2 regions of the Photobacterium sanguinicancri genome follow, and region 1 is predicted to be linked to the other one. Evidence: predicted binding sites of a transcription regulator. Region 1 holds the regulator's gene; the other holds the start of a gene.
What was found. Region 1 encodes CRP, which controls carbon source genes, mostly activating them, when cyclic AMP is high. Its sites were predicted from a motif close to TGTGANNNNNNTCACA; they were not measured.
Positions count from the first base shown of each region.

Region 2: a site for CRP is predicted at 2,175-2,190, ahead of OCU87_RS22120 (NupC/NupG family nucleoside CNT transporter). Genes of this name have one in related genera too.

Region 1 is NZ_AP024850.1:247,393-251,586, forward strand. Features, by position in the region: gene OCU87_RS01145 (DUF1338 domain-containing protein) at 140-937, shown strand; gene OCU87_RS01150 (hypothetical protein) at 1,068-1,262, opposite strand; gene crp (cAMP-activated global transcriptional regulator CRP) at 1,501-2,133, opposite strand; gene OCU87_RS01160 (OsmC family protein) at 2,406-2,810, shown strand; gene OCU87_RS01165 (phosphoribulokinase) at 2,907-3,776, opposite strand; gene OCU87_RS01170 (YheU family protein) at 3,856-4,074, opposite strand; gene OCU87_RS01175 (hydrolase) at 4,164-4,194, opposite strand, start outside.
Region 2 is NZ_AP024851.1:1,140,324-1,144,517, forward strand. Features, by position in the region: gene OCU87_RS22110 (NADPH-dependent FMN reductase) at 1-516, shown strand, start outside; gene OCU87_RS22115 (manganese-dependent inorganic pyrophosphatase) at 814-1,824, shown strand; gene OCU87_RS22120 (NupC/NupG family nucleoside CNT transporter) at 2,208-3,401, shown strand; gene OCU87_RS22125 (pullulanase-associated domain-containing protein) at 3,932-4,194, shown strand, end outside.

The DNA of each region.
Region 1 (4,194 bases):
ATGGTGCCCATTTTTATGAATACCACCACACACTGTAACGCTACCACTCAGTAACAAGATAAATAGCCAATAAGTGCCATACTGATTAGGTCGGATCAGGGCATTGTGACAACTATCAATTAACGGGGAGCATCTCAACATGGAAAGAGTAGAGCAACTTTTTGACAATCTGTGGCAAGACTATATTCAGCGCCTGTGTCCATCAGCCGATCAAGTGCATACTTTGCTAACGGAAGATGAGCCTTTATTGAATGATCATATTGCGTTGCGTACCTTCAATCTGCCTAAGGTAGGATTAGATGTGTTGGCAGCACCATTTATTGCGATTGGCTACCAGCCTTGTGGCACCTACCATTTTGAGGGCAAAAAGCTGTATGCCGAGCACTTTGAGCACCCTAATCCAGCCGCACCAAAAGTGTTCATCAGTGAACTATTAGTCGGGCAGTGTTCATCACTGTTGCAGCAAGCGGTTCGTGACTTAGTGAAACAAGTGCCAGAGATGGCGATGAAAGATCCCGCTTTTTTATACGGCGGCCGTTTGTGGGATATTGATTTGGCAACCTATGAAATGCTTGCCGCGGAAAGCGAATACGCGGGTTGGTTAGCTGCGCATGGGTTTGGTGCTAATCATTTCACGGTCAGTATTAATCAACTTGAGCAATTTACCGAAGTCGCAGAGGTGAATCATCTGCTGGAGCATAATGGCTTTGCTATCAATATGTCAGGGGGGGCGGTCAAGGGGAGTCCCGAAGAGATGCTGGAGCAATCTTCCACTATGGCCGATAAAGTACCAGTGGCATTTTTAGAAGGCGTAAAACAGGTCTCGGGTGGTTTCTATGAATTTGCCAAGCGTTACCCCAAAAGTGATGGAGAGCTGTATACCGGGTTTGTAGCGGCATCTGCAGATAAGATATTTGAAAGTACAAATAGCGATTAAGGATATCCCCAGCTCCTATGGCGCTGAGGAAAGATAGCGCTTCGGAAAGATAGCGCCGAGAAAATATGGCACTGAGAAAGCATGACAATAAGAATAATCGCCGTAGAGCTGATAACAGGTAATTGTGGGATCAGTGCAAGCTGTCTAGTGGTGGGGACCACTGCACATTACTTTGGCGATGTGGCATCTGCGTCAGCGCGATATGCTGCTCAAGATAATGGCGTTGACCATTAAAACCTGTCATTTCAACAGTGCTTGGTAGTGGGGCTATCGCTGTTGGTGGTGTCGCAGTTGCGCAGTGCGGAGAAAAACGTTCGATATCCATATCGTAAATCCCATAGTACTTGCCATCTGATGGCGATTGTCAGGCGAGGTTCTTAGTATCACCGGCCTGATAGTTGTTATGCATAATGTAGCACTGGTGGTGAAGTTAGCAAGAGAATAATCAGTGACAGCGCTAGCAAATGTATAACTGAGTATACGCTGAGAGTATTGGGTATTTTAGGTACAAAAAAAGCCGCAAAAGCGGCTTTTTTATTAGCTGTAATCGAGTCATCAAAAGATTAACGAGTACCGTATACCACGATAGTTTTACCGTGTGCAGAAATTAGGTTCTGCTCTTCAAGCATTTTCAAGATACGACCAACGGTTTCACGTGAACAACCCACGATTTGACCGATTTCTTGGCGAGTAATTTTGATTTGCATGCCGTCAGGGTGAGTCATTGCATCAGGTTGTTTTGCTAGGTTTAGTAGCGTCTGTGCAATACGGCCTGTTACGTCTAAGAACGCAAGGTCGCCCACTTTTTGGCTTGTTACTTGAAGACGAGTCGCCATCTGTGCAGATAGGCGCATCAAAATATCTGGGTTTACTTGGATTAGTTGACGGAATTTCTTAAATGAAATCTCAGCCACTTCACAAGGTGTTTTAGCACGAACCCAAGCTGTACGCTCTTGACCTTCTTCGAAAAGACCAAGTTCGCCGATGAAGTCACCTTGGTTTAGGTAAGAAAGAATCATCTCTTTGCCTTCTTCATCCTTGATAAGAACAGCAACAGAGCCTTTTACAATATAGTAGAGCGTTTCCGCTTTCTCACCAGCATGAATCAAAGTGCTTTTTGATGGGTACTTATGAATGTGGCAATGTGAAAGAAACCACTCTAGTGTTGGATCTGTTTGAGGTTTACCTGGAACCATATTACTAACTTCCTCTGCGTTTGTTGCCCAACAACGACATCCCTATAATTTCAGTTTGGGCTTAACAATAGAATTGTTCACTGGCTAGAATATAAAGCCAGCCGCTGGGCTGCAAGCTCACTTGAATAATTAATTGAGAGTTTAACTTTTTTCGGTGGGCATTTCTTGATATTGATCTATCTGAAATCGTCATTTTGTACTCATAAGTGTGCACATGATCACACGGTTGTTAGATTATGCAGAATTGACGCCAAAACACTAAGGAGAAAGCAATGCAATCACGTGTGAAATGGGTTGAAGGAATGACATTTTTAGCCCAGTCAAATTCCGGTCACAGTGTGGTAATGGACGGTAATGGTGGTGAAAAAGCACCCAGTCCAATGGAGCTAGTGTTAATGGCTGCTGGTGGGTGTAGCTCGGTCGATGTGGTGAGTGGTCTCCAATCAGCCAATCAAAAAATCACGGGCTGCGAAGCACAAATTTCCTCTGTTCGTCGCGAAACCGCCCCTCGCATTTTCACAACGGCGAATCTGCACTTCGTGGTAACAGGTCATGATCTTGATGATGCCTTAGTGGCGAAAATGGTTGCTGATTCACTCGAGAAATATTGCTCAGTGTGTTTGATGTTAGGCGAGGGCGTTGAGCTAACGCATTCGTATGAGGTGGTTGTTGCGTAAAGCCATTGTAAAATGAGCTTATCGTAGTCGCGTAAAACGGAGACATTACGGTCTCCGTTTTTGTTGGTGCTGAATGTGGGAGCCAAATTCGAGGCGTTAACCAATTTTTCCGGTATCAATCAGTTGTTGGATCAACGGGCGCATAATCAACTCCATTGCAAAGCTCATTTTTCCCCCGGGAACAACCAAGGTGTTATGGCGTGACATGAAAGAGCCCTGAATCATCGACAGTAAATACGGGAAATCGACATTTTTGATACCACGAAAGCGGATCACGACAAAACTCTCATCCAAGCTTGGGATCCCTTTGGCGCTGAGTGGGTTCGAGGTATCCACCGTAGGAACTCGCTGAAAGTTAATATGAGTGCGTGAAAATTGCGGCGTGATGTAATTAAGATAATCATCCATCGAACGGACGATAGATTCCATGACGGCTTCGCGCGAATGGCCCCGATCGCGGGTATCGCGCACAATTTTTTGGATCCACTCTAAGTTGACGATAGGCACCATGCCAATCAGTAAGTCGACATGCTGTGCAACATTGGTTTCACCATCGACAACCCCACCGTGCAAGCCTTCATAAAACAAGACGTCGGTATTTTCGGGTAATTCTTGCCATGGGGTGAAGCTACCTGGCATTTGGTTGTAGGGGACGGCTTCGTCAAAGGTGTGGAGATAACGGCGGAATTTACCTGTGCTGTCTTCACCATATTGGCAGAAGAACTGCTCTAGTTGTGGAAAGTCATTTGCTTGTGGGCCGAAATAACTGATATGACGACCTTGTTCTTTGGCTTTACGAATTTCAACATCCATTTCAGGACGGGTAAATCGGTGGAAACTATCGCCTTCAAGCCATGCTGCGTTGATGCTCATCATATTGAACATTTTGCGGAAGGCTTCTGAAGTGGTCGAGGTGCCCGCACCGGACGACCCTGTTACTGCAATGATGGGATGTTTTGCAGACATGACAAACCCTGTCGTTAAGATTAACGATGAGTTATTAACAGGATGTTGCGATTAGATCAAGCGTAAGCGTCCGCGAGTATTAGAAATTGAGATCTCGACGAAGCTTAATGTCCACTGATTCATGCAACTCTGAGAACATGACAACGGCATCGCCTTTCGCCAATTGGCCGCGAACATGTTGGACTTTTTGTTCTAGCGTTTTTTCGTGTTCACCATAATCGGTGCCTTCTCGTAGCACGAAGTGCTCGATCAAGTTGTCGAGTGTTTCTGGGGCGATGTCTTGCCAAGGAATAATCATAACAACCGCTTACTGCTAGGGAGGGTATATTAACCACTGATAACATTATTATCAGTGGTTAAGGATAGTAATGGCAAGAGCCGCTTTTGCTATTCGCGCTTATTTACGCCAGCAAAAGGT
Region 2 (4,194 bases), on a different replicon from region 1:
TTAGCATTTGCAGCAAGTAACAGTAAGCAGTCAATCAACAAACAATTAGCAACAGCTGCTAGCCAACTCATAAATGAAGCTGATGTTGAAGTTTTAGATATCAATGATTACGAAATGCCGATTTTTAGCATGGAGCGTGAGCAAGAGCTTGGTCAACCTGCACAAGCACAGGCTTTCTTTAAAAAGATTGGTGAAGCCGATGCTCTGATTATCTCTTTTGCAGAGCATAACGGTTCATACACTGCCGCTTACAAAAACCTTTTTGATTGGACATCACGTATCGATCAAAAAGTTTTCCAAGGCAAGCCAATGCTATTGCTTTCAACCTCACCAGGCCCTGGCGGTGCAAGTAACGTATTAGCAGCGGCTGCAGGCTCCGCTCCCTATTTCGCAGGTGACGTAAAGGCGCAGCTTTCTGTACCGAGCTTTTATGACAACTTTGATCCTTCTACCTGTACGGTGACAAATCCAGAGATTTTAGATCAACTTCAATCAGCGGTTGCCTTACTGAAGTAATACACAACGAAATTCTATTATATGATTCTCGCTGTCGTGCTAAATCCTGCATTACAGCGTAAATCATCACATCTATTGCCAGCATTCATTTAATAAGCAACTCTAAGCTAGAGTATTAAATCGACTGGCTCGTATAAACGTAAGTAAATATTTCAAATTGTTAGTCAAACCAGTCTTCTTTTGCTTATCGACTCCTTCATTGTTTTGATTTAACTCGCAAAATGTACAAAAGCCATTATGCGCTTACATATGCCTCTATCACTATGAGCCCCAGTTAAAACAATAATGGATTAGACAATGAAACTACGTTATCTCGCCGTACTCCTTTCTGTGATGAGTTCATCAAGCATGGCATTCGATCTAACAACTCCCCAAGCAAACAATACGGACAAGCTTGTCTGGACAGGTCATTTAAGCCCAGACACCGACACAGTGACATCCGCGATTGCAGCCGCTTATATCTATGGCGGCACCGCAGCCGTACCAGAAGATATCAACCCAGAAAGCCGCTTTGTACTTGAGTACTGTAAAACAGCAGCACCTAAGCTACTTAAAGATGTGTCAGCAAAACAATTTGGCTTAGTGGATTTCAACCAACAAACCCAACTGCATCAATCTGTCGATGAAAAAAATATTGTTGCCATTGTTGACCACCACGCTATTGGTGGTAACCCCGTTAACATGACACAAGTGGCGTCCATTGATATTCGCCCATGGGGTTCAGCTGCCACTATTCTTGCAAACCATGCTGAAACACACGGCATCACCTTACCAGCCAACATCGCTTGTACGACGCTAGGCGGTATTCTATCTGACACCATGGTCTTCCGCTCGCCAACAACCACTGAATACGACCGTAGTTATGCTGAAAAGCTGGCTAAGGTTGCAGGCATTAAAGATCTCAATGCGTTTGGCGAAAAAATGCTTGAGGCAAAATCAGACCTAAGCCATGTTAGCGCCGCTGACATCCTGACGTTGGATTACAAAAACTTTGCTTATGGTGGCAAAAAAGTGGGCATTGGAGTAGCTGAAACAATTACTGCTCAACAACTGTTAGACAGAAAGCCTGAATTTATTGCTGCAATGAAAGCCTATAAAAAAGAAGCAGGCTTAGATCATCTCTTCTTCTCGGTGATTGACACTAAAAACAAACATGCGAACCTTTTGTGGATAGACAACGCCGATCAAAAAATTGCTAACGCTGCATTTAAAGGTAAAGCATCTGAACAATGGCTAGTGCTTGAAGGTGTGACTTCGCGTAAGCGCCAAATTGGCCCTGCCATTCAAAAAGCAGTTGAAGCTAAATAGCTAAATTTAGCTTGATACACTTCAAAATTGATCTCAATTTAAGCCCTTCATACCGTACGGATATGCGGGGCTTTTAAACATAAACGCGTGAAATTTTTTCGATAACGACAACTTTTCTTTTCCTCTTTCAATCGCACCTTCTATTTATTCACATGCTTAATGTACCATCCGCTAAAAATCAGGTTGCATAATTGATACTTGTGAAAATTTTCTATTTAAGCATGAATAAAATCCCGCTAAATCTATTCAACACAATTGGTTATCAGCCATAAAGTCCATCTAAACCAGCTTTGTAAATGGGATTTGTGTCACTCTAAAGTGGTAATCCGCATGCGAGCATACACACAGAATTTGAGAATAATCACAATTGGTACATACCACATATGCCCTACTTACATTTTATTTTTGGTCTTGCTGTTGTCGCCGTTCTTGCCTTATTAGTGAGCAAAGATCGTAAAAGCATAAAACTTCGCTACATCATTCAACTACTCGTGATTGAAATGAGTGTGGCTTACTTCTTACTCAATTCATCCGCTGGTACTGGTATTGTTACCGAGTTCGCAAATGGATTTAATGGCCTTATGGCTTTTGCCGCTGAAGGGACAAATTTCGTTTTCGGTGGGTTAATCAATGACGGTGGTTTCGACTTTTTCCTGCAAGTTTTAATGCCAATTGTGTTCATTTCGGCGCTGATAGGTATTCTTCAGCACATTAGAGTGCTACCCGTTGTTATTAGTGCTATTGGCTTCTTACTCTCTAAAATCAATGGTATGGGTAAACTAGAATCTTTCAATGCCATCAGTGCGCTCATGGTTGGCCAGTCTGAAAACTTTATTACCTATAAAGATATTCTGGGTAAGATGTCTGAACGCCGCATGTACACTTTGGCGGCAACGGCGATGTCGACCGTTTCAATGTCTATCGTGGGTTCTTACATGCAGCTAATCGCCCCTAAGTATGTGGTGGCGGCACTATTTTTAAACATGTTTAGTACTTTCATTATTCTGTCGATCATCAACCCTTATGATCATGAAGCAGAAGTGAACTTCGACGATATGATTGCAGAAGCTGAAGGCGAAAGAGTCACCTTCTTCGAAATGCTAGGTGAATACATTTTAACGGGTTTTAAAGTAGCCGTAATCGTTGCTGCAATGCTGATTGGCTTTATCTCTCTGATTGCCATGATCAACAAAGGCTTTACTGTAGCGCTAGGTATTAGCTTCCAAGACTTGATTGGCTACGTGTTCTACCCTGTCGCTTGGCTGATGGGTATTCCTGCAAGCGAAGCACTGCAAGCCGGTAGTATTATGGCTACTAAGTTAGTATCGAACGAGTTTGTGGCAATGATGGCGCTACAAGAGCAACTAGATACCCTATCTGCTCATACGATTGGTACAATTTCTATCTTCTTGGTGTCATTCGCTAACTTTAGCTCTATCGGTATTATTGCTGGTGCTGTTAAAGGGGTGAACGAAGAAAAAGGTAACCTTGTTGCACGCTTCGGCCTACGCTTACTTTATGGTTCAACCTTGGTAAGTATCCTTTCAGCGATGATCGCTAACATTATGATGGCCTAACGCAGTTCTCCCCTGCCCTCATAATTAATTCACCCTAAAGAAAGCCGACTTATGTCGGCTTTGTTGTATTCATCTGCCATCAATTACTCAATTACTCAATTACTCAATTACTCATCGTTATTTTACATATCTCCACTGACATCTTTCCAATTTCTTGCCACTGAGAATATAAGCTGAATGTTACTAGGCGGTAATCAATATGCTACTTACGCATATATTGTTAACCACCGTGTGAGATGAAAGTCAATTTCCGCTTTCAATAATCACCTAACTCATTGACGTGACAGATAAGTTTGCTCAAGAATACATCGCTCACAATAAATCTGGTCACTATCAAAGCAAGCTGCTCATTGGCTAAACAATTACATTTATTTCGCGTAAAGCAACTTAACACGCAAAGCCAATCTACATATTGCACTTAAATACAGCGTCTACGCTGTGAACTATTACAAGGTATCTGACAGGATTTACCCCAAACAGGACATTAAATTGCCCTGTGTTTTAGTGGTTTTAATGTAAGGAATGTAGATATGAAGCTTGAAAGGGTTTTGCTCTGTTTAGTCGTTAGTCTCGCTGCCGGTTGTGGCGGCGGCTCTGAGAAAACAGATAACACCTCCCCAGCGACCACCACTACCACATCAACAACATTTTCAAATCCGTACCTCCCTGCCCAAGGTGGTGCAGTATGGCGTTATGATGTCGCAGACTCTAGCGAGAGCATCACGCTGTCGAGTAGCAATGTTATTAAAAATAACGGCCAAGAAAGTGTAGAGTTAACATGGGATCACAGCGG